2 regions of the Lawsonibacter sp. OA9 genome follow, and region 2 is predicted to be linked to the other one. Evidence: predicted binding sites of a transcription regulator. Region 2 holds the regulator's gene; the other holds the start of a gene.
What was found. Region 2 encodes NrdR, which represses ribonucleotide reductase genes. Its sites were predicted from a motif close to CACNANATNTNGTG; they were not measured.
Positions count from the first base shown of each region.

Region 1: the regulator NrdR is predicted to act here: its motif matches at 7,754-7,767, upstream of nrdD (anaerobic ribonucleoside-triphosphate reductase).

Region 1 is NZ_JAKNTI010000022.1:2,198,905-2,209,780, reverse strand. Features, by position in the region: gene MCG44_RS11895 (TraX family protein) at 1-533, shown strand, start outside; gene buk (butyrate kinase) at 671-1,759, opposite strand; gene MCG44_RS11885 (bifunctional enoyl-CoA hydratase/phosphate acetyltransferase) at 1,772-2,671, opposite strand; tRNA gene MCG44_RS11880 (tRNA-Thr) at 2,800-2,874, shown strand; gene metG (methionine--tRNA ligase) at 3,174-5,144, opposite strand; gene MCG44_RS11870 (hypothetical protein) at 5,171-6,040, opposite strand; gene MCG44_RS11865 (hypothetical protein) at 6,153-6,455, opposite strand; gene mnmA (tRNA 2-thiouridine(34) synthase MnmA) at 6,489-7,565, opposite strand; gene nrdD (anaerobic ribonucleoside-triphosphate reductase) at 7,872-9,998, shown strand; gene nrdG (anaerobic ribonucleoside-triphosphate reductase activating protein) at 10,103-10,621, shown strand; gene MCG44_RS11845 (ATP-binding cassette domain-containing protein) at 10,668-10,876, opposite strand, start outside.
Region 2 is NZ_JAKNTI010000022.1:1,897,760-1,908,635, reverse strand. Features, by position in the region: gene MCG44_RS10450 (phosphatase) at 1-251, opposite strand, end outside; gene MCG44_RS10445 (alanine/glycine:cation symporter family protein) at 359-1,762, opposite strand; gene nrdR (transcriptional regulator NrdR) at 1,955-2,410, shown strand; gene MCG44_RS10435 (glutamine synthetase III) at 2,468-4,582, opposite strand; gene dapF (diaminopimelate epimerase) at 4,792-5,583, shown strand; gene MCG44_RS10425 (LL-diaminopimelate aminotransferase) at 5,676-6,899, shown strand; gene MCG44_RS10420 (sugar O-acetyltransferase) at 7,032-7,628, shown strand; gene glmS (glutamine--fructose-6-phosphate transaminase (isomerizing)) at 7,961-9,796, shown strand; gene gdhA (NADP-specific glutamate dehydrogenase) at 10,162-10,876, shown strand, end outside.

The sequences.
Region 1 (10,876 bases), 300 kb from region 2:
TAATGCTTGTATTTGCGCTAATCTCCGAAATACCTTTTGATATAGGATTTTTTAGCAGATATTCGCTTATGGAGGGTACATTTCCGTTTTATTTAAAATATCAAAATGTATTTTTCACTTTGTTTTTAGGCTTATTGACATTAGCGTGTCTCGAAAGATGCTCGTGCAAATCACAGGTGCGCACTGATAAAATTAAGTCAGTGGTTTTGCAAGTTGTCAGTGTGGCGCTTTTTTCTGTAATTGCTGAACTGATACGCTGTGATTACGGGATACAGGGGATCCTGTTCATATCCGCGTTCTACGTCTGCCGCAGCCATCGGGTCTATCAAGTGCTGCTGTTCCTTCTGGCATATATGGGGGCGACTGGAAATCAGCCGACTATGTGCATCCTTTTTGCCTGTCTGCTCATTTTACTCTATAACGGCAGGCGGGGGAAACTGAAATTGAAGCGCTTTTTTTACGTATTCTATCCGCTGCACATTACGATTTTGTACCTATTCCGATTGCTCTTGGAAAAGTCGATGATAACCTGATCGCGCGATTTTGATTTGCCGGGGCACTGGCCCCCTGAAAAAACCTGTGCTGCGCATAACAAAGTCCTCCGTATGAATTCGATCATGCGGGGGACTCAGTTTGTTAAGCGATAATTCTGTAAGAGCGCAGACTATTGTTATCGAATCGGCATAGGGCAGACGGGGCAGAAAGTATGCACCTGTTCCTGGCCGTTGAGGATACGCAGAGCGCCCAGGGCCAGGGCCTCCATCTCGTTTTCTCCGGGGATGACCACCACCCGACACAGGTTGTGGAGATAATCGATGACCATGCTGGTGAGCTTTTTGGAGTTGGCCAGCCCCCCGGTGAGGATGACCGCGTCGATCAGCTCATGGAAGCAGCCCAGCATGATTCCAACGCCCTTGGCGATCTGGAGGGCTTGGGCCTGGTAGACCAGGGCCGCCCACTCATCCCCATCCTCGATACGGCGCTCCACCTCCCGGCAGTCATGGGTGCCCAGCAGGGCGGACATCCCACCCTCCCCCCGAAGCTTTTTCAGCATCTGGGCCTTGGTGTACTTGCCCGAGTAGCACAGATCCACCACATACAGCATATTCAAACTGCCCGCCCGGTCCGGGGAAAAGGGGCCGGCGTCGTCGGACACAGAGTCGATGATGCGCCCGTGGCTGTGTGCGGAAATGGAAATTCCACCCCCCAAATGGGCCACGACCAAATTCATATCCTCGTATTTCCGGCCCATGGCCTGGGCGTATTTGTGGCTGGTGGCTCTGGCGTTGAGGACGTGGCAGAAGCTGGTGCGGGTGACCTCCTTAAAGCCAGTGACACGGGCCTCCGGGGGCAGCTCATCACTGGTGACCGCGTCGTAGATATAGGCGGGGATGCGCAGCGGTTCAGCAAATTCCCGGGCCATCAATCCACCCAGGTTGGAGGCGTGGTCAAACACTGTGTGGTGGAGCAGGCAGTCGGTCAAGTTGTCATCCACCACATAGCCGCCGGCCACGATATTAGGAATGATGCCGCCCCGCCCTACCACAGCGGAAAGCTGCGTCAGGTCAAAGCCCTCCTGGGCCAGCCAGCTTCGGACCAGGGCCACCCGGTAGTCTAACTGGTCGTTGAGGGCAGGATAGGGGGACAGGTCCTGGTTGGTGTGCCCGATGCTTTTGAGCATCAACGGGTGCTCATCCTCGTAGACAGCGGCCTTGGTGCTGGTGGAGCCTGGGTTGAGGACTAAGATCTTGTGGGACATGTCAGCTTCCTCCTAATCCATGGCGGCGCAGAGCAGGATAGAGTAATATTTCTCCTCCGGCGTGGCCCCACGGGAATTGATGGTGATAGGGACCGCCGCTCCCAGCACGACTCCGGCCATCTGGCCGCCGGCCAAGCCATATAGGGCTTTGCCCAGTACGTTGCCCACGGCGATAGCGGGGACCAGCAGAATGTCCGCGTCCCCGGCCACCGGGCTGTGGTAGCCCTTCACCAGAGCCGCCTCGCGGTCAGTGGCCAGGTCCAGAGAGATGGGCCCTTCCACGATACAGGGACCGAATTCCCCCCGCTCTCCCGCTTCTTTTAGTGACAGGGCGTCCCCGGTTTCAGGCATAGCGGGATTCACCGTTTCCACAGCGCACAAGGCGGCGGCCTTGGGCCGTTCATAGCCCAGGAAGCGGCAGAAGTCCACCGCGTTTTTCAGGATATGGCCTTTCTGCTCCAGATTGGGGGCTACTACCATACCGCCGTCGGTGATGAATAGCAGCTTGTGGTAGCGGGGCACATCCAAAATAGCCACATGGGACATGACCTGGCTGGCCCGAATGCCTGTTTCCCGGTGGACCACCGCCTTGAGCAGAGTGCCGGTCTGAAGCATCCCCTTGATGAGGATATCCCCCTTTCCCTCCCGGATAAGAGCGACAGAGCGGGCAGCGCACTCCAGATCATCCTGGGCGTCTACGATCTGTTCTGGAGAGAGCTCCTCCCCCAGACTGCGGGCAATGGATCGGATCTCGTTCCGTCGGCCCACCAAGATGGGGCGGATCAGCCCGTCTCGGCGGGCGGCAAAGACTGCCTGTAAGGTGTGTTCGTCATGGGCCGCGGCTACCACCGCCTCCCTGGGGGAGAGATGTTGCAGCCGGCTCTTCAGAGCTGAAAAACTCGAGATGACCATGGGCGTCCTCTTTTCTGTCAGTTTGTCGCACCTATTCTAACATTCCAGAGAAAAAAAGTATAGGGCAAATTTGCTGTCCTTCCCCTTGACGGATGGGACCGGAATCGGTATAATATCATTTGTTATCCGCTAGTGTGGCTCAGGGGTAGAGCAGCTCACTCGTAATGAGCAGGCCGTGGGTTCGATTCCCACCACTAGCTCCACGTCGGAGCAAAGTCCGCTTTGCTCCGACGTCTTTTTATGCCTGGGGCAAAAAAGACGTCATCCGCCCGCTTCCCTGCTCCTCCTTTTCAACTGCGGCCCGCTCCGCTGGGCACACAGTTGGTGGGCCGCACTGTGGGCGGCATTTTTCGCCATGAAGAAATATCGATTTTGACCGTCCCTGCCAGCTCGTCGCAAGCGATATGTCGCTTGCGACGAGCTTTTTCATTGTAAAGAAAGGCACGACTTACGTCGTGCCTTTCTGAAAAAATAGGAAGTTTTCGATCATCAGCCCATGCACTCAGCACATCTTGGCGCCAGCGGGGATCTTGTCGTCCAGCATAAGCAGATTCAGGACCTCAGCGCCCTTCTCAGTGTGGACGGCGGAGATGAGCATACCGTTGGACTCCAGGCCCATCATTTTCCGGGGCGGCAGGTTGACGATAGCCATGAGGGTCTTGCCTACCAGGTCCTCCGGCTTGTACCATTTGGCGATGCCGGACAGGATCTGACGGTCGGTACCGGTGCCGTCGTCCAGGGTGAATTTCAGCAGCTTCTCGCTCTTCTTCACATTCTCACAGGCCTTGACCTTGACTGCTCGGAAGTCAGACTTACAGAAGGTGTCAAAGTCCACCTTGGCCTCCAGCTGGGGCTCTATTTCCAGGTCCGGGAGGGCGGACTTCCGGGCGGCTTCAGCCGCCGCCTCCAACTGGGCCAGGGCCTTCTCTGTGTCTACACGGGGGAACAGGTTTTCCCCCCGCTGGACGGTGACATCCCTCCGCAGGGAGCCGTAGACGGCGGCGCTGTCCCAGGTGCGGCACTCCTGGCAGGCGCCGATTTGGTCCAGTACCTTTCCGGCGGAGCCGGGGATAAAGGGGGTCAGCAGGATACCGGATACCCGCAGTACCTCCAGCAGGTTATACATGACCCGTGCCAGACGGGGACCGTTGGCCTCCATGTCCTTGGCCAGCACCCAGGGGGCGTTCTCGTCGATATACTTGTTGGCCCGGCCGATGACCTTAAAGATTTCCGTCAGGGCGTTCTGGAAGGCGTAGTGCTCCATCTGCTCCTCATACCTGGCGCGCAGGGAGGAGATGAGCTCCACCATCTCCCTGTCCATCTCGCCGTTTTCCGACTGATCTTCGGGCAGGGTGCCACCGAAATACTTGCCTACCATGGACACGGTTCGGGAGAGGAGGTTGCCCAGGTCGTTGGCCAGGTCCACATTGATAGTCTGAATCAGCGCTTCGTTGGAGAAGTTGCCGTCAGAGCCGAAGGGGAAGGTGCGCAGCAGGAAGAACCGCAGGGCGTCCACCCCGAACATCTCAGCCAGGATATAGGGGTCCACCACGTTACCCTTGCTCTTGGACATCTTGCCGCCGTCCAGCAGCAGCCAGCCGTGGCCAAAGACTTTCTTGGGCAGAGGCATCTCCATACTCATGAGCATGGCAGGCCAAATGATGGAGTGGAAGCGGACGATCTCCTTACCGACAAAGTGAACGTCGGCGGGCCAGAACTTTTCATAGTCGTGGTACTTGTCGTTGAACAGACCCAGAGCGGTGGTGTAGTTGAACAGGGCGTCCACCCACACATAGACCACGTGACCGGGGTCGAAGTCCACGGGCACGCCCCAGGTAAAGGAGGTCCGGGATACGCACAGGTCCTCCAGACCGGGCTTTATAAAGTTGTTCACCATCTCGTTGACCCGGCTGCGGGGCTCCAGAAAATCGGTGTCCTCCAGCAGATGCTGGATGCGGTCGGCGTACTTGGAGAGTTTGAAAAAGTAGGCTTCCTCCTCCGCGTCCTGGACGTCTCGCCCGCAGTCGGGGCACTTGCCATCTACCAGTTGGGATTCGGTCCAGAAGGACTCGCAAGGCTTACAGTACTTGCCTATATACTTACCCTTGTAGATGTCACCCTTTTCATACATCTTTTTAAAGATCTTTTGAATGGCGGATACGTGATAATCGTCGGTGGTGCGGATGAAACGGTCGTTGCTGATGTTCATCAGCTTCCACAGATCCTTGACTCCCTTGGGACCCTCCACGATGCCGTCTACGAACTCCTTGGGAGTAACGCCGGCCTCCTTGGCCTTGTCCTCGATTTTCTGGCCGTGTTCATCTGTACCTGTGAGGAACAGGACCTCATAGCCGGTCAGCCGCTTATAGCGGGCCATGGCGTCGGTGGCTACGGTGCAGTAGGTGTGGCCGATGTGCAGCTTATCGCTGGGATAGTAGATGGGTGTGGTGATATAAAAACGCTTTTTATCCATAGTAAAGCAGCCTCCAATTTATCATGTTATTCCTCGTCCGGAATGGAGCTCTCCTCGCGTTCAGCCCCAGAGGGCATTCGCTCTCCGGCGGGGAAGGAATTGTTGGACAGTAGCGCATATCCATAGCCCAGCAGAGAGAGGAGAAAGGCAGCGGTTAGAGCTAGCTGGAACCAACTGGGGCCGTCAGCCAGAGAGATTATCCCCAATGAGATGCCCAGCGAAGCGCAGAAGGTAAGCAGCTGAGGGTGGGAGCGGCCAAAGAAGAAACCAGCGGCGAAGTAGTGGCACAGCATCATCAGAATGGTAGCTGCCAGGGAGAAGCCGTACCGCATGGCGACGGGGTCAGTGCCGTGGAGCAGGTGGGTGGCAAACAGCCAGCACAGCCCGGTATAGCCTGGAAGGACAGAGAGCAGGGAGGTCAGCCGGTCCAGCTGGCCCCGATAGGCGGCCCGTCCGACCAGCAGCAGGGCGGCTCCGGAGCCAAAGGTGAGCAGGACCGTCAACAGCAGGACGGGCAGCAGGGCGGCGGGATAGGCGGACAGGTAGGCGTCCCGGCTGATGCGGAAGAGTTGGAACTGGTCCATCCACTCCAGCAGGCCCAGCAGGCCGGCCCCTAAAAAACAGAAGCCGGAGGCGGCCATCAGTCCCATAAAACCGGGAGAGGGACAGAAAAAGGCGTCCAGGAATCCCTCCGGCCTCCTTTTTCCATGGCAGAGGGCAAGAAAGGCCAGGACCAGGAGAGCCGTCAGGGCGAGCAGGGCAAAGGTGGCCGGCGCCCCGTGGAGATAGAGTTGAGTCTGGGCGTCATAGGCGGACAGCCACTGCCAGCGGCGCAGTCCAAAGCCCGCCAGGCCGCCCCCCAGGGCCAGACCCGGCAGGATGATTTCTTTTCGCATTGTATTGTGTGCCTCCTTAAACGGAGAAAGAAGTCGTGCCCACTATCATATACCAGTTTCCTCCAAAAAGCAACAGATATACCAGAGGGCTGCGGGCCTGGAAAAAGAGGGCCTATTTGCCGCCATTCCAGCGGTCCTGGCCTTTCCCGCCGAACTGGAACCACAGGGCCAGAATCAGCAAGATGACACCGATGATTGTGCAGGCGCCGCTGAACAGGGGGGAGATGAGCCCGTTCCGCTCGAGCAGCACGGTAATGGACAGAAAAACCAGGTTGCCAAAGAGCAGGGTGCGGGCAGTGGGGTCCATCCGCTTCCTGGCGCGGTCCTTCTCGTCGGCCAGCTTGGCCTGATTGGCCTGACGTTTGGCATTGATGGTGGACTGGGAGTGGCGCTTTTTATACTTCTTGTGGCTCATGGGTCAGGGAGCTCCTTTCGTATCTGTGAGGAATCAGGGGGTAATGGTGGCCCCACCTACCACCGTGTCACCGTCATACAGGACCACGGCTTGGCCGGGAGTGATGGCCCGTTGAGGCTGGTCAAAAGCGAGGTGGATGGTGTCCGGCCCGGTCTGCTCCACAGTGCAGGGCTGCTCCGCCATGCGGTAGCGGACCTTGGCCCGCAGGCGGACAGGAGCAGAAAGGTGGTCACAGGCGATGAGGTTCAGATCCGCCGCCGTGAGGGTGGAGCCATACAGGCTGTCATTGCAGGAGAGTACCACGGAGTTATCCTGGGGCCGGACCTCCTTGACATAGAGGCGCCCACGGGTGGAGGATACCCCCAGCCCCCGCCGCTGGCCCAGGGTGTAGTCGATGATGCCGGTGTGGGCCCCCAGGACCGCTCCGCCCTCATCTAAAAAGGGGCCGGAGGGATAGCTCTTTCCAGTATACTGGCGGATAAAGGAGCCGTAGTCCCCGTCGGGGATGAAGCAGATGTCTTGGCTGTCCCCCTTCTTGGCGTTGATGAGGTCAGCTTGGGCGGCAATGGAGCGGACCTCCTCCTTGGACAGAGCGCCCAGGGGAAACAGGGAGCGGGAGAGCTGCTCCTGGTTTAGACCAGCCAGTACATAGCTCTGGTCCTTCTCCGGATGGGCCGCCTTCTTCAGCAGCCAGCGGCCGCTCCCCCGGTCCAGCTCCAGCCGGGCGTAATGGCCGGTGGCCACCTTATCCCGGCCTGACTCCAAGGCCTGCTGGAGTAAAAAGCCGAATTTGACATACCGGTTGCAGACCACGCAGGGATTAGGGGTAAGCCCCCGCTCATAGGCGGAGGTAAAGGTGTCCAGAACATGGGAGCGGAAAGGGGCGCGGGCATCAAGCACATAGAAGGGAATACCCAGCTTCCCAGCCACGGACCGGGCGTCCTCCACGCCATCTGGAGGTCTGCCATCCTCCCGGCTCCCGTTGACCAGCGCGCCATCAAACATCTTCAGCATAACGCCCACTAGGTCGTGTCCCTCCTGCTGAAGCAGCCAGGCAGCGGTGGAGCTGTCCACACCACCGCTCATGGCCACAGCGATTCGATTTTGCATATGGGGACACCTCCTGCCGGGACAAATAAGGGTCAATCCGGCGATTTGCCGAAATTCGTTACAAAGTATATCACACTTTGGCCCTTGTATCAACCAAAAAGGCCAGAAAGAGGAAAGAAAGTTCCCGTTTTCTCTCGTTTCTTCAAAAAATATATGTTGTATCCGTTGGTAAAAAATAAGAGGCGACATACAAGATGTAGTGGACAAAACAAAAAGGACATGGTATACTTCTCCCCTGACAGTGTCTGGCGGCCATGCCGCCGGTTAGATAGTATACCATAAAGATACGGGAGAGGGAGACCAGCTATGAAAGTGATCAAGCGCGATGGGACCATCGTGGATTATGACCGAAGCAAGATCGTTACCGCCATCGAAAAGGCCAACGCCGAGGTGCCGCCGGAGGAACAGCTTGACCGGGCGCGCATCGACGCCATCATCGACCACATCGAGGGACTCAAGCGCCAGCGGATGCTGGTGGAGGACATCCAGGACCTGGTGGAGCAGGGGCTGGTGGAGGAAAACAAGTTCCACCTGGCCAAGACCTACATCATTTACCGCTATAACCGGGCCCTGGTACGCAAGGCTAACACCACCGACGAGTCTATCCTCTCTCTGCTGCGCAACGAGAACCAGGAGCTGGCAGAGGAGAACTCCAACAAGAACACCATGATCGCAGCCACCCAGCGGGACTATATCGCCGGGGAGGTGAGCCGGGATCTGACCCGGCGCATCCTGCTGCCCGAGCATATCTCCAAGGCCCACGACGAGGGGACCATCCACTTCCACGATGCAGACTACTTTGTCCAGCCCATTTTTAACTGCTGCCTCATCAACATTGGGGATATGCTGGACAACGGCACTGTGATGAACGGCAAGCTCATCGAGAGCCCCAAGAGCTTCCAGGTGGCCTGTACCGTCACCACCCAGATCATCGCCTGCGTGGCCTCCAACCAGTACGGAGGGCAGAGCGTGGATATGAGCCATCTGGGCAAGTATCTCCGCCGCAGCCGGGAGAAATTCAAAAAGCACATCGCCTATGAATGTGCCGGACAGGTGGACGAGGCTACCCTGGAGCGGCTGGTGGCCGACCGTCTGCGGGATGAGCTGAAATCCGGTGTCCAGACTATCCAGTATCAAATCAATACCCTGATGACGACCAACGGACAGTCTCCCTTTGTCACTCTGTTCCTCAACCTCCAGGAAGATGACCCCTATCTGGAAGAGAACGCTATGATCGTGGAGGAGGTGCTGCGCCAGCGGCTGGAGGGCATCAAGAACGAAAAGGGAGTCTATATCACCCCCGCCTTCCCCAAGCTGGTGTATGTGCTGGACGAGCACAACTGCCTCAAAGGGGGCAAATATGACTACATCACGGAACTGGCCGTCAAGTGCTCCGCCAAGCGGATGTACCCCGACTATATCTCCGCCAAGAAGATGCGGGAGAACTATGAGGGCAACGTGTTCTCGCCCATGGGCTGCCGCTCCTTCCTGGCCCCCTGGAAGGATGAGAATGGGAATTATAAGTTCGAGGGCCGCTTCAACCAGGGAGTGGTCTCCCTCAACCTGCCCCAGATCGGCATTCTGGCCAGGGGGGATGAGGAGAAGTTCTGGACGCTGCTGGAGGAGCGGCTGGACCTGTGCTTCGAGGCCATTATGTGCCGGCACAACGCGCTGAAAAACGTGAAGTCCGACTCCTCACCCATCCATTGGCAGTACGGGGCAATCGCCCGCCTGCCCAAGGGGGCTCCCATTGAGCCACTGCTGTACGGCGGGTACTCCTCCATATCTCTGGGTTATATCGGGCTGTACGAGGTGACCAAGCTGATGAAGGGCTGCTCCCACACCCAGCCGGGCGGCACAGAGTTCGCCCTCAGGCTGATGAACCGGCTGCGCCGGGCCTGTGACGACTGGAAGAAGGAGACGAATATCGGCTTTGCCCTCTATGGCACACCCGCCGAATCTCTGTGCTACCGCTTCGCACGCATTGATAAGGAGCGGTTTGGCACGATACCTGACGTAACTGACAAGGGGTATTATACAAATAGTTATCATGTGGACGTGCGGGAACACATCGACGCCTTTGAAAAGTTCACCTTTGAGAGCCAGTTCCAGAAGATCTCCACCGGCGGGTGCATCTCCTATGTGGAGATCCCCAATATGCGCCACAATCTGGAGGCCATGAAGGAGGTTGTCCGCTTCATCTATGACAATATCCAATACGCCGAGTTCAATACCAAGAGCGACTACTGCCAGGTGTGCGGCTTCGACGGGGAGATCGTCATCAACGACGACAACCAGTGGGAGTGCCCCTGCTGCCACAACAAGGATCGGTCCAAGATGAACGTCACCCGCCGTACCTGCGGCTATCTGGGAGAGAACTACTGGAACGTGGGCAAAACCAAGGAGATCAAGTCCAGAGTGTTGCACCTTTAAGTGAATTAGAAATTGAGGAGGTCGGCTGTGATGGGTCCGTTGCCCCCCCGTGTTCCCATTTCTAACTCCTTATTCCTCATTCCGGAAAGTTTGGAGGTTTTGCCATGAACTATGCCGACATTCGCCCCATCGACGTGGCCAATGGGCCGGGGGTACGGACTTCCATCTTTGTGTCTGGCTGTACCCACCACTGCAAAGAGTGCTTTAACCCGGAGACTTGGGACTTCGCATACGGTCAGCCCTTTGGCGGGGAGCAGAAACAGGAGATACTGGATTGCCTGTCCAAACCCTACATTCGTGGTTTGTCCCTGCTGGGGGGCGAGCCCTTCGAGCCTCAGAACCAGCGGGCGGTGCTGGAACTGGTCCGGGCGGTCCGAGCCCGGTTTCCAGAAAAGGACATCTGGTGCTACTCCGGCTATCTGTTTGAAAGCCTTCGGGACAGCCAGGTGGGAGAATACAGCCAGGAGCTGTTAAAGGAACTGGATGTACTGGTGGACGGGCCCTTTGTCCTGGAAAAGAAGGATTTGTCCCTCCGGTTCCGGGGATCGTCCAACCAGCGGTTGATTGACGTGCCCGCTTCACTGAGAGCGGGGGCGGCAGTGCTGTGGGACGGCGCGGAATAAAATAGAGAACGGGAGCCCCGGCGGTACAGCCGGGGCTCCCGTTTTATTAGAGGAGGCGCAGGGGAGGGCCATCCAGAGGGATAACCCGGTCCGCCATGGACAGGATATCCTCCTCGTGACTGGACAGCAGGATAGGCAGGCCCAGTGCCCTCATCCTGTCCATGATACGCCCGGCCCGCTCCCGGTCCACCCCGGCAAAGGGCTCATCCAGCAGATAGAGCCGGGCGGGGAGGGACAGGCACCGGGCCAGAGCCA
Region 2 (10,876 bases):
ATGTTGCGCAGGGAGGCGGTGGCAAAGACATGAGGCTGGTCAAAGCCCAGGTTTTTCATCAGATCCTGATATTCCATCAGGATTTGGCTGGCAGTCTGAATGCCCTGGGGCGTCATGGTGCCCCCCTCTACATAGTCGGCCAGACCGGCGGTCACCTTGCGGTTCATCAGCAGCCTGGCGCTGCCCTCCTCGCACTGATAGATGGACAGTCGAACCGTATTGGAGCCAAGGTCTACTACGCCGTGTATCATGGAAGATACCCCTTTCCCATATGAAAGATCGATGGGTACAGTGTTCCCAGATCTGACAAAAATAAAGCGATCCTCTCTGCCAAACCGGGGCAGGCGGATAAATTTTATTATAGCATATCATGGTGGGGTTTTCTTTGATGAAATGGTAAAATGGAGGTTAAATTTGCGTGCCGCAGCTCTGTCCACTGCCGCAGGGTGGAGAGAGCCTCAGGGGCCAGCATAAGGAGGGCGGCCAGATTAGGAAGGGCCATCAGGGCGTTGGACAGGTCCACCAGCAGCCAGATAGCGCCCGGCTCCCACAGAGCGCCGGCCAGAGTACAGGCCAGAAAAACCGTCCGATAGGCCGGGAGTAAACGATCACCTCCTGAGAGATAGCGCAGGCACTGCTGTCCGTAGTAGCTCCAGCCCAGGATAGAGGAGAAGGCAAAGAGGAGGAGGGACAGGGCCACCACCCCCTCCCCGGCCCGGCCTAGTACAGAGCCGAAGGCGGCGGCGGTAAGCGGGGCACCCGTCAGCATGGATGGATTCGCCGGGTCCCACACGCCGCTGACCAGGATGGTAAGAGCGGTGACGGTACATACCACCAGCGTAGATAGAAATACCTCAAAGACACCCCACATCCCTTGTCGGGCAGGGTGGTCCACCTGGGCGGCCCCGTGAGCCATGGCAGAGGTGCCCAGCCCCGCCTCGTTGGTAAACACTCCGCGTGCCACCCCATACCGCAGGGCGGAGGCCACCGTCCAGCCAGCTCCGCCGCCCAGAGCGGCGGAGGGGGACAGGGCGCAGGTAAAGATGAGCTCCACAGCTTCAGGGATAGCCCGCCAGTTGCCGGCCAGCACTAGAGCACCGCTGCCCAGATAGAGCAGAGCCATGGCTGGGACCAGGGCGGAGGATACCTTGGCGATGCGGCCGATGCCGCCCACCATCACCAGTCCTGCCAGCAGGGTGGTGACCACGCCTGCCCAGACCCGCTCCAGGCCGAAGGCGGCCTCCAGGGAGAGGGCGATGGAGGAGGACTGAACTAAGTTGCCCCCGGCCAGAGTAGCAGGCAAACAGGCCAGAGCAAACCAACCTGCCAGCAGAGGAGAGCCCACGCCGTCCCGCAGGTAAAACATGGGCCCGCCCTGGAGTCCCCCGCCGGGAGCCGGCCGCTGATACTTTACGGCCAGCAGCTTCTCACCACAGCCTGTCATCATAGCCAGCAGGGCTGAGATCCACATCCAGAAAACGGCCCCAGGCCCGCCCAGGGTCAGGGCGGTGGCCACCCCGGCGATGGAGCCCGTTCCCATGGTGGAGGCCAGGGCGGTGGCCAGAGCTTGGAGGGAGGACAGGCCGCCCCCCGCTTTTTTCCTACCATGGAACAGGGAACCGAGCGTGGAGCGCAGCCACAGGCGGAAACCGAAGATTTGAAAGAAACCGGAACCCAGAGAGTAGACCAGGCCGGTAAGAAGAAACAGCCCCAACAGCCAGGGCGACCAGATGAAGTCTGTCAGACGGGCTAGAAATTCCATATCGTATCACCTCGCTCTACCACAGATATGCCGGAAAAGAAGGGGACAGTCCTGTTTTTTACCCTTGTCTAGTTCTGGCCTGCTGTGTTATAATAACCATATAATGGTTATAAAAACTTGATTTTGCCCTGCTCCTTCGTCGGGACCGCGAGAGATGGCGGAGAGAAAGACAATACCTGGGAGGTATGTGGTATGAAGTGTCCCTACTGTGCCTATTTGGAGAGCAAGGTCGTGGATTCCCGCCCCGCGGACGAGGGGGCCAGCATCCGCCGCCGCCGGGAGTGTCTATCTTGCCACAAGCGGTTCACCACCTATGAGACTATGGAGAGTCTGCCCCTGATGGTGGTGAAAAAGGACGGCAGCCGCCAGAGCTTTGACCGGAACAAGGTACTCAGCGGCCTGATCCGGGCCTGTGAGAAGCGCCCAGTGCCCTACCATATGCTGGAGGAGATGGTCAATGAGATCGAGCAGGTCCTCCAGAACAAGATGGAGCGGGAGATCAGCTCCTCCGAAGTGGGCGAGCTGGTCATGGAGCGGCTGAAGAAAATCGACGAGGTGGCCTATGTCCGCTTCGCCTCGGTGTACCGTCAATTCAAGGACATCAACACCTTCATGCATGAGCTGAACAAGCTGCTGGAGGACAAATAGGGAAATAAGAGACCTCCCCGCCGGCGGCGGGGAGGTCTCTTCATGTTGCGGACAAGATCATACTTCGAAAAGGAGGTCACCGTAGGTGGGGACAGGCCACAGGTCCTTATCCACCAGAAGCTCCAGCTCATCCACCGGGTGGCGGAGGGCGGCCATAGCGGGCACCACAGCGTCGTGATAGGCGTGGGCCATCTCCTTGATGTCCTGGATGGCGTCCACACGGTCCATCAGAGGTTTGAGCTGGTCCAGGGCGGCGGAGGCGTCGGCCAGATAGGAGCTGACTTGGATGAGCAGCTTGCGCTGAACGGTGAGGTCGGCCTGGGGACAGCCGGAGGCCACAGCGGTTATGGACTGGCCCAGCCGGGTGGTATAGGCGATAGCGGTGGGGATGTAGTGCTTGGAGGCCATATGGATCATGGTGTTGGCTTCGATCTTGATCATCTTCACATAGGTTTCGTACATGATCTCCGCCCGGGCCTCCAGCTCGGTCTTGGTGTAGATGCCGAACTTGGAGTACAGCTCCTCGGCCTTGGGGGTGGTGAGGGCGGGGATGGCGTCCACCATAGAGGGGAGGTTGGGCAGGCCCCGGCGGACAGCCTCGGCCACCCACTCGTCAGAATAGCCGTCGTCGTTGAAGATGATGCGCTGGTGCTGGCTCATCCAGTCGTGGATCAGCCTGGAGCAGGCCCCGTGAAAGTCCTCGGCCCCCTCCAGGATATCGGCAGCCTGGCAGAAAGCCTCGGCCACGATGGCGTTCAGGGCCACATTGGCCTCAGCGATGGAGTCGGAGGAGCCCACCATGCGGAACTCAAACTTGTTGCCAGTGAAGGCGAAGGGGGAGGTGCGGTTCCGGTCAGTGCCGTCCTTGTCCAGGACAGGGATAGTGGATACGCCGGAGTCCAGCTTGCCGCTGGCCAGCAGCTTGATGGATTCAGAGTTGGACACGATCTGTGCCACCACGTCGTCCAACTGGTCCCCCAGGAAGATAGAGATGATGGCGGGCGGGGCTTCCTGAGCGCCCAGACGGCTCTCGTTACCCACGCAGGAGGCGGAGCAGCGCAGCAGGTCGGCGTGGTCGTCCACCGCCTTCATGATACAGGCCAGCACCAGCAGGAACTGGAGGTTTTCGTTGGGCGTGTCGCCTGGAGCCAGCAGGTTCTCCCCCTGATCGGTGGAGATGGACCAGTTGTTGTGCTTGCCAGAGCCGTTGACCCCCACGAAGGGCTTTTCGTGGAGCAGGCAGACCAGGCCGTGGCGGGTGGCCACCCGCTTCATGGTCTCCATGGTCAGTTGGTTCTGATCAACGGCCAGGTTACAGGTGGTATAGATGGGGGCCAGTTCATGCTGGGCGGGGGCAGCCTCGTTGTGCTGGGTGGTGGCGGGAATCCCCAATTTCCACAGCTCCCGGTTCAGGTCAGCCATAAATTCGCCCACCCGTGGGCGGATCACGCCGAAATACTGGTCGTCCATCTCCTGCCCCTTGGGGGCCGGAGCCCCGAAGAGCGTTCTGCCGGTATAGATCAAGTCACGGCGCTTGAGGTACTTGTCCCGGTCTACCAAGAAATACTCCTGCTCGGCCCCTACGGAGGGGGTAACTTTTTTTGCCTGGGTGTTGCCGAACAGCCGCAGGATGCGCAGAGCCTGGGTGTTGATGGCCTCCATGGACCGGAGGAGGGGGGTCTTCTTATCCAAGGCATCGCCGGTGTAGGACACGAAGATGGTGGGGATGCACAGGACGGTGCCGCAGGACATCTCCTTGACAAAGGCGGGGGAGGTCATGTCCCAGGCCGTGTAGCCCCGGGCGTAGTGGGTGGCCCGGAGGCCGCCGGAGGGGAAGGAGGAGGCGTCTGGCTCTCCCATGATCAGCTGCTTGCCGGTGAACTGAAGCAGGGTTCTGCTGTCCTGCGGCGGCGTGAGGAAGGAGTCGTGCTTCTCGGCGGTGATGCCGGTAAGGGGCTGGAACCAGTGGGCGTAGTGGGTAGCGCCCTTTTCCACGGCCCAGTCCTTCATGGCAGTGGCCACGATGTCAGCGGTGGCCATGGAGATGTTGCCGCCGTTATCCATCACATCTACCAATTCGGCGTATACCTTTTTGGGCAGGCGTTCCTGCATGACGGTTCTGCTGAATACGTTGGAAGCAAAAATTTCAGTGATACAGTCGCTCAAGCTGATCAGCCCCTTTCAAATTACTACCATAATAGCCTATCTCTCCCCCCTATGGCAAGAAAAAATCTTGCAAATATCCCGTCGGAGCCAAAAGAAGTTGTAGAGAAAATCCACAAAGGGGCCACCCGGAGGGCGGCATGAGAGGAGAGGGGGACGCATAGGCTGGACCGGGGTGGCGGCGCTTGCGCGCCTTCACCCCAGAAAGGGGCGAGAATATGCGTTTTACAAAGATGGAGGGGCTGGGCAACGACTATATTTATGTAAACTGCATGGAAGGGGAGCCGGAGGATTTACCGACTCTGGCAGTCCGGTTGTCTGACCGGCACTTCGGAGTGGGCGCGGACGGACTGATCTGTATCAAACCAGGGCGGACCGGAGATTTTACCATGGAGATGTACAATGCCGACGGTTCTCGGGGGGCCATGTGTGGGAACGGCATCCGCTGTGTGGGCAAGTACGTCTATGACAGGAAGCTGACCCGGAAGACCTGCCTGACTATTGACACCGATGCCGGCCCCCGTGGGCTAGAGCTGGCGGTGCGGGGAGGGAAGGCGGAACAGGTCACCGTAGACATGGGGCAGGCGATTCTCTATCCAGAGGTGGAGCTGGAGGCGATGGGGGAGCAGTACACGGTCCACCAGGTTGGAGTGGGGAACCCTCACGCCGTCATTTTCTGCCCAGACCCAGAGAGGGTCAGGCTGGAAGAACTGGGCCCGGTGCTGGAATGTCATCCCAATCTGCGGGAGCGGTCCAATGTGGAATTTGTGTCCTGTCAGGATGGGCATGATCTCCACGTCCGGGTGTGGGAACGAGGGAGCGGGATCACCCTAGCCTGCGGCACCGGGGCCTGCGCTGCTTTTGAGGCGGCCAGACAGCAGGGATTGTGCGGAAGTCGGGCGGAGGCTCGTCTGCCCGGAGGGACGCTGGGATTGGAGTGGAGGGAGGGACGGATCTTTATGACCGGCCCAGCCCGGACGGTGTTCGAGGGAGAGATAGAGATGGGATGAAAATTTCAGTTTTCCATTGACAACCCCCTGTCCATCAGGGATAATATCAACCATTAAGACCTTAGAAACTGCCATACGAAGGAGTTGGTACCATGGTAAAGATCAATGAGAACTATCAGAAGCTGCCCGGCAGCTACCTGTTTTCTGAGGTAGCCCGGCGCATCTCTGTCTATTCCGCCGCCCACCCGGAGGCCAGGATCATCAAGCTGTCTATCGGGGATGTGACCCGGCCGCTGGCCCCAGCGGTCATCCAGGCCATGCAGAAGGCCGTGGAGGAGATGGGGACTTTTGCGGGGTTCCACGGCTATGGTCCGGAGCAGGGCTATGACTTCCTGCGGCAGGCCATCGCCCAGCATGATTATGCCGCCCGCGGGGTGGATATCAAGCCGGAGGAGATCTTTGTGTCCGACGGTGCCAAGAGTGACTGCGGCAACATCGGGGACATCTTTGGAGTAGACAACATTGTGGCCGTCTGTGACCCGGTCTACCCCGTCTATGTGGACACCAATGCCATGGCTGGCCGGGCCGGCAGCTATCAGGAGGAGTTAGGCAAGTGGGATCGGCTGGTCTACATGCCCTGTGTGGAGTCCAACGGTTTTTCCCCGGAGCCCCCCAAGGAGAAAGCGGATATCATTTATCTCTGCTTCCCCAATAATCCCACTGGCGCTGTGGCCAGCCGGGAGCAGTTGAAGGCCTGGGTGGACTACGCCAACAAAAACGGATCTGTCATCCTCTATGACTCGGCTTACGAGGCATTTATCACCGAGGAGGAGATTCCCCACACCATCTTTGAGATCGAAGGCGCCCGGACCTGTGCCATTGAGTTCAGGTCCTACTCCAAGACTGCCGGCTTTACCGGCAACCGCTGCGCCTACACCGTGGTGCCCATGGAACTAGAGCGCCAGGGCGTCAAGCTGAACAGCCTGTGGAACCGCCGTCAGTGCACCAAGTTCAACGGTGTCCCCTATGTGATCCAGCGGGGAGCCGCGGCCATCTATACCCCAGAGGGCAGAGAGCAGACCCGCGCCGCCATCGCCTATTACCAGAACAACGCCAAGGTCATCCGGGAGGGGCTGTCCGCCGCCGGGCTGGAGTGCTTTGGCGGAGTCAACGCCCCCTATATCTGGCTCAAGACGCCGGATGGCATGGGCTCCTGGGACTTCTTTGACCTGGTGTTAGACCGGGCCAATGTGGCCACTACCCCAGGCGCCGGGTTTGGTCCCAGCGGCGAGGGCTATATCCGTTTGACCGCCTTCGGAGACGCGGACGCCACCCAGGAAGCGGTGGACCGCATCCGAGCCATGCTGGACAAGTAAACGCACAGAGGGAGAACGCACGCGGGGGAGTCATCTTCCGCGCGCGTTTCCCTGTCCACGGCAATTTTTTCTTTACGGGACAGGTGACCGCGTACTATAATGCAGAGGACGGCTTGGAAAGGAGGGTGAACCATGACGGAAAAGGAGAAGATGCTCTCTGGCGCCCTGTATAACGCCGGAGACCCGGAGCTGGTCTGGGAAAGGGACAGGGCCAAGGCTTTGTGTGAGAAGCTCAACGTCCTGCCCAGCGGGGACGGTCCGGCCAGAGAGCGGGTACTTTCCCAACTCTTTGGACACACCGGAGGAAATATTGTGGTAAATTCGGTCTTCTGGTGCGACTACGGGTATAACATCCGAGTGGGAGATAATTTTTATGTCAACCATAATTGCCTCATTTTGGACTGTATGCCTGTCACCTTTGGGGACAACGTGATGATCGGCCCCAACTGCGGCTTTTACACGGCCAGCCACCCGATGGACGCGGAGCGGCGCCGGGCCGGCTGGGAGTATGCCGCCCCCATCACTGTGGGCAGCGATGTATGGTTCGGCGGCGGAGTGACGGTGCTGCCTGGAGTGACCATCGGGGACGGGGCGGTCATCGGCGCGGGAAGCGTGGTCACCCGGAACATCCCGCCCCATGTGCTGGCGGCAGGCAATCCCTGCCGTCCGGTTCGGCCTATCACCCAGGAGGACGGGACGATTCAATTTCCAAGGGAATCAAAGGCTTGATATGAGAGCTGAATAGGCTTTTATATACCAAATGTCGCAGAAAGAAAGGAGGACTATGGGCTTGGGCCCATCAGAAGCGCCAGTGCCCCCGGCTGAACTGGGGGACGACGAGGAGAGGGGAAAATGGCTGGGAAGGACTGTTTCCTTCAATATCCGGCCATGATCGAAAGATTCGGCGGATGCCCCTCCGTGCGGGCTCCGGGTGCGTGACACAGTCAGAAATATGCGGGCGACCGCAAAACAGAGGGGCTGTGACCGGGGGACGAGGCAAATGGCTGCGAGTTTGTCCTCTTGAAGAAATCAAACGTGTGAAATCAGGAGGAAAACAGAATATGTGCGGAATTGTAGGCTATATTGGCAAGGAGCAAGCAGCTCCCATTCTTCTGGAAGGACTGTCCCGACTGGAGTACCGGGGCTATGACTCGGCAGGGATGGCGGTCTATGACCAGGATCGAGGCACCCTTTCTGTCCACAAGGCTAAGGGCCGGCTGAAGGTGCTGGCCGACCAGCTCCAGAACGGGGCGGCGGTCAAGGGCACCGTGGGCATCGGTCACACCCGCTGGGCCACCCACGGGGCGCCCAGCGATGTCAATTCCCATCCCCAGGTGAGCCAAAGCGGCAAGATCGCCGTGGTCCACAACGGGATCATTGAAAACTATGGGGAATTGAAGTCCTTTTTGATGGGTAAGGGCGTTTCCTTCCTGTCCGATACGGATACGGAGGTGGTGGCCCAGCTCATTGAGTATTTCTATCAGGGGGATCTGCTGAAGGCGGTGGGGCAGGTGCTTCACCGGATCCAAGGGGCCTATGCCCTTGGCATCCTGTGTGCCGACTATCCGGACCAGATCATTGCTGTCCGAAAAGATAGCCCGCTGATTTTGGGGTATGGAGACGGATGCAATTTTCTGGCCAGCGACGTCACGGCCATCATCAAGCATACCCGGCGGGTGGGCTATATGGAGGATGGAGAGCTGGCCGTCCTGACCCGGGAGGGCATCCAGTGCTATGACCGGCTGTTGGAGCCTGTGGACAAAGAGATATCCTATGTGGACTGGGAGATCGACGCGGCGGAGAAGGGCGGTTATGAGCACTTCATGTTCAAGGAGATCATGGAGCAGCCCCAGGCTCTGCGCCGGGCTATCCTGCCCCGTATCCGGGAGGGAGAGGTCTGCTTTGAGGACTTTGGACTCAGTCAGGACTATGTCCGGGCGATGAGCAAGGTGTACATTGTGGCCTGTGGCTCCAGCTACCATGTGGGCATGGTGGGCAAATATGTACTGGAGCGGCTGACCCGCAGGCCGGTGGAGGTGGCGCTGGCCTCTGAATTCCGGTATATGGATCCCATCGTAGACGGGAGTACGCTGGTGGTAGTCATCAGCCAGTCGGGAGAGACTCTGGACACTATGGCCGCCCTGCGGGAGGCCAAACGGCTTGGGGCCAAGGTTCTGTCCATCGTCAATGTGGTGGGCAGCTCCATCGCCCGAGAGTCTGACGAGGTGCTGTACACCTGGGCGGGTCCGGAGATTGCCGTGGCCACCACCAAGGGTTACTCCACCCAACTGGCGGTGCTGGACCTGCTGGCCCTGTGGTTTGCCAGAGTGCTGGGCACTGTCACCCCAGAGGAGTACCACACGATCTTGGATGAGATGACCCGCCTGCCAGACAAGATGGAGCGGGTACTGGCTGAACGGGACAGCATCCAGTACTTTGCCTCCCACTGGTTTAACCACAACTCTATTTTCTTCATGGGCCGCAACCTGGACTATGCTCTAGGGCTGGAGGGGTCGCTGAAGCTGAAGGAGATCTCCTACATCCACTCGGAGGCCTACGCCTCCGGTGAGCTGAAACACGGTACCATCAGCCTGGTGGAGGAGGGGACCCTGGTGGTGGCACTGGGGACATACAACAGGCTTTTTGAAAAGGCTATGAGCAACGTGGTGGAGGTAAAGGCCCGTGGGGCCGACGTGTTGGCCCTCACCACCGAGAGCCACAGCGGGGAGATGGCAAAGACCGCCGACGGCGTCATGACCATCCCGGATACCCATGAGTTGCTCCTGCCCTCTCTGGGCGTGGTGCCCCTCCAGCTTTTCGCGTACTATGTGGCATTGATGAGGGGCTGTGACATCGATAAGCCCCGGAATTTAGCTAAGAGCGTTACAGTGGAATAGGCTGCTGTTTGGACAACAGCGGGCTGATATTAGGTTAAAAGAGCTCCCCTGTGTTTTTACACAGGGGAGCTCTTTTGAATGTAAAAAGGAAAAAATGAAAATTTTGGGACATAAAAAATGAAGGGATTCTGTTAAAAAGGAACCATCTTGCAGGATAATTTTCAAGTTAGTTAAAAAATAAACGAAAAATATTGAGAGATGGATATGAAATGTGAATGATCCTACAAAGATTAAAAATGCAAGAAAACAATCATTGACTTGCAAAACAGAGAAGTGCTATAACGGTATCACACTAAAGCGCCAAAGAGCAGAGAAGGGGGACATGAGGAGCGGAGCTCTGCAAAAAATTTTTAGGAGGTAACGATATGGGCATCCGAAATGAGTATTTGAATGGTCTGATGGAGCGGGTGGTAAGCAATAACCCGGCCCAGCCAGAGTTTCACCAGGCGGTGCGGGAGGTGCTCTCCTCCCTGGCACCTGTGGTAAACGCCCGGCCGGAGCTGATTTCCCAGGGTGTGATGGACTGCCTGGTGGAGCCGGAGCGTACCATCTCCTTCCGGGTGCCCTGGGAGGATGAACAGGGGAAAATCCATGTAAACCGGGGTTACCGCATCCAGTTCAACAGTGCCATCGGCCCCTATAAGGGCGGGCTGCGGTTCCACCCCTCAGTCAATGAGAGCATCATCAAGTTCCTGGGCTTTGAACAGACCTTCAAAAACAGTCTGACCGGACTGCCCATCGGTGGCGGCAAGGGCGGCGCCAACTTTGACCCAAAAGGCAAGTCGGACCTGGAGATCATGCGGTTTTGCCAGTCCTTCATGAATGAGCTGTTCAAATACATCGGGCCGGACACCGATGTTCCGGCTGGAGATATCGGTGTAGGGGCCAGGGAGATCGGCTATCTCTTCGGACAGTATAAGAAGCTGCGCAATGAGTTTACCGGAGTTCTTACTGGCAAGGGGTTGACCTATGGCGGCTCCTTGGCCCGCAAGGAGGCCACCGGCTATGGACTGTGCTATTTTGCCGACAATATGCTGCGGGAGGCGGGGCGGTCCTTTGACGGGTCCACCGTGGTCATCT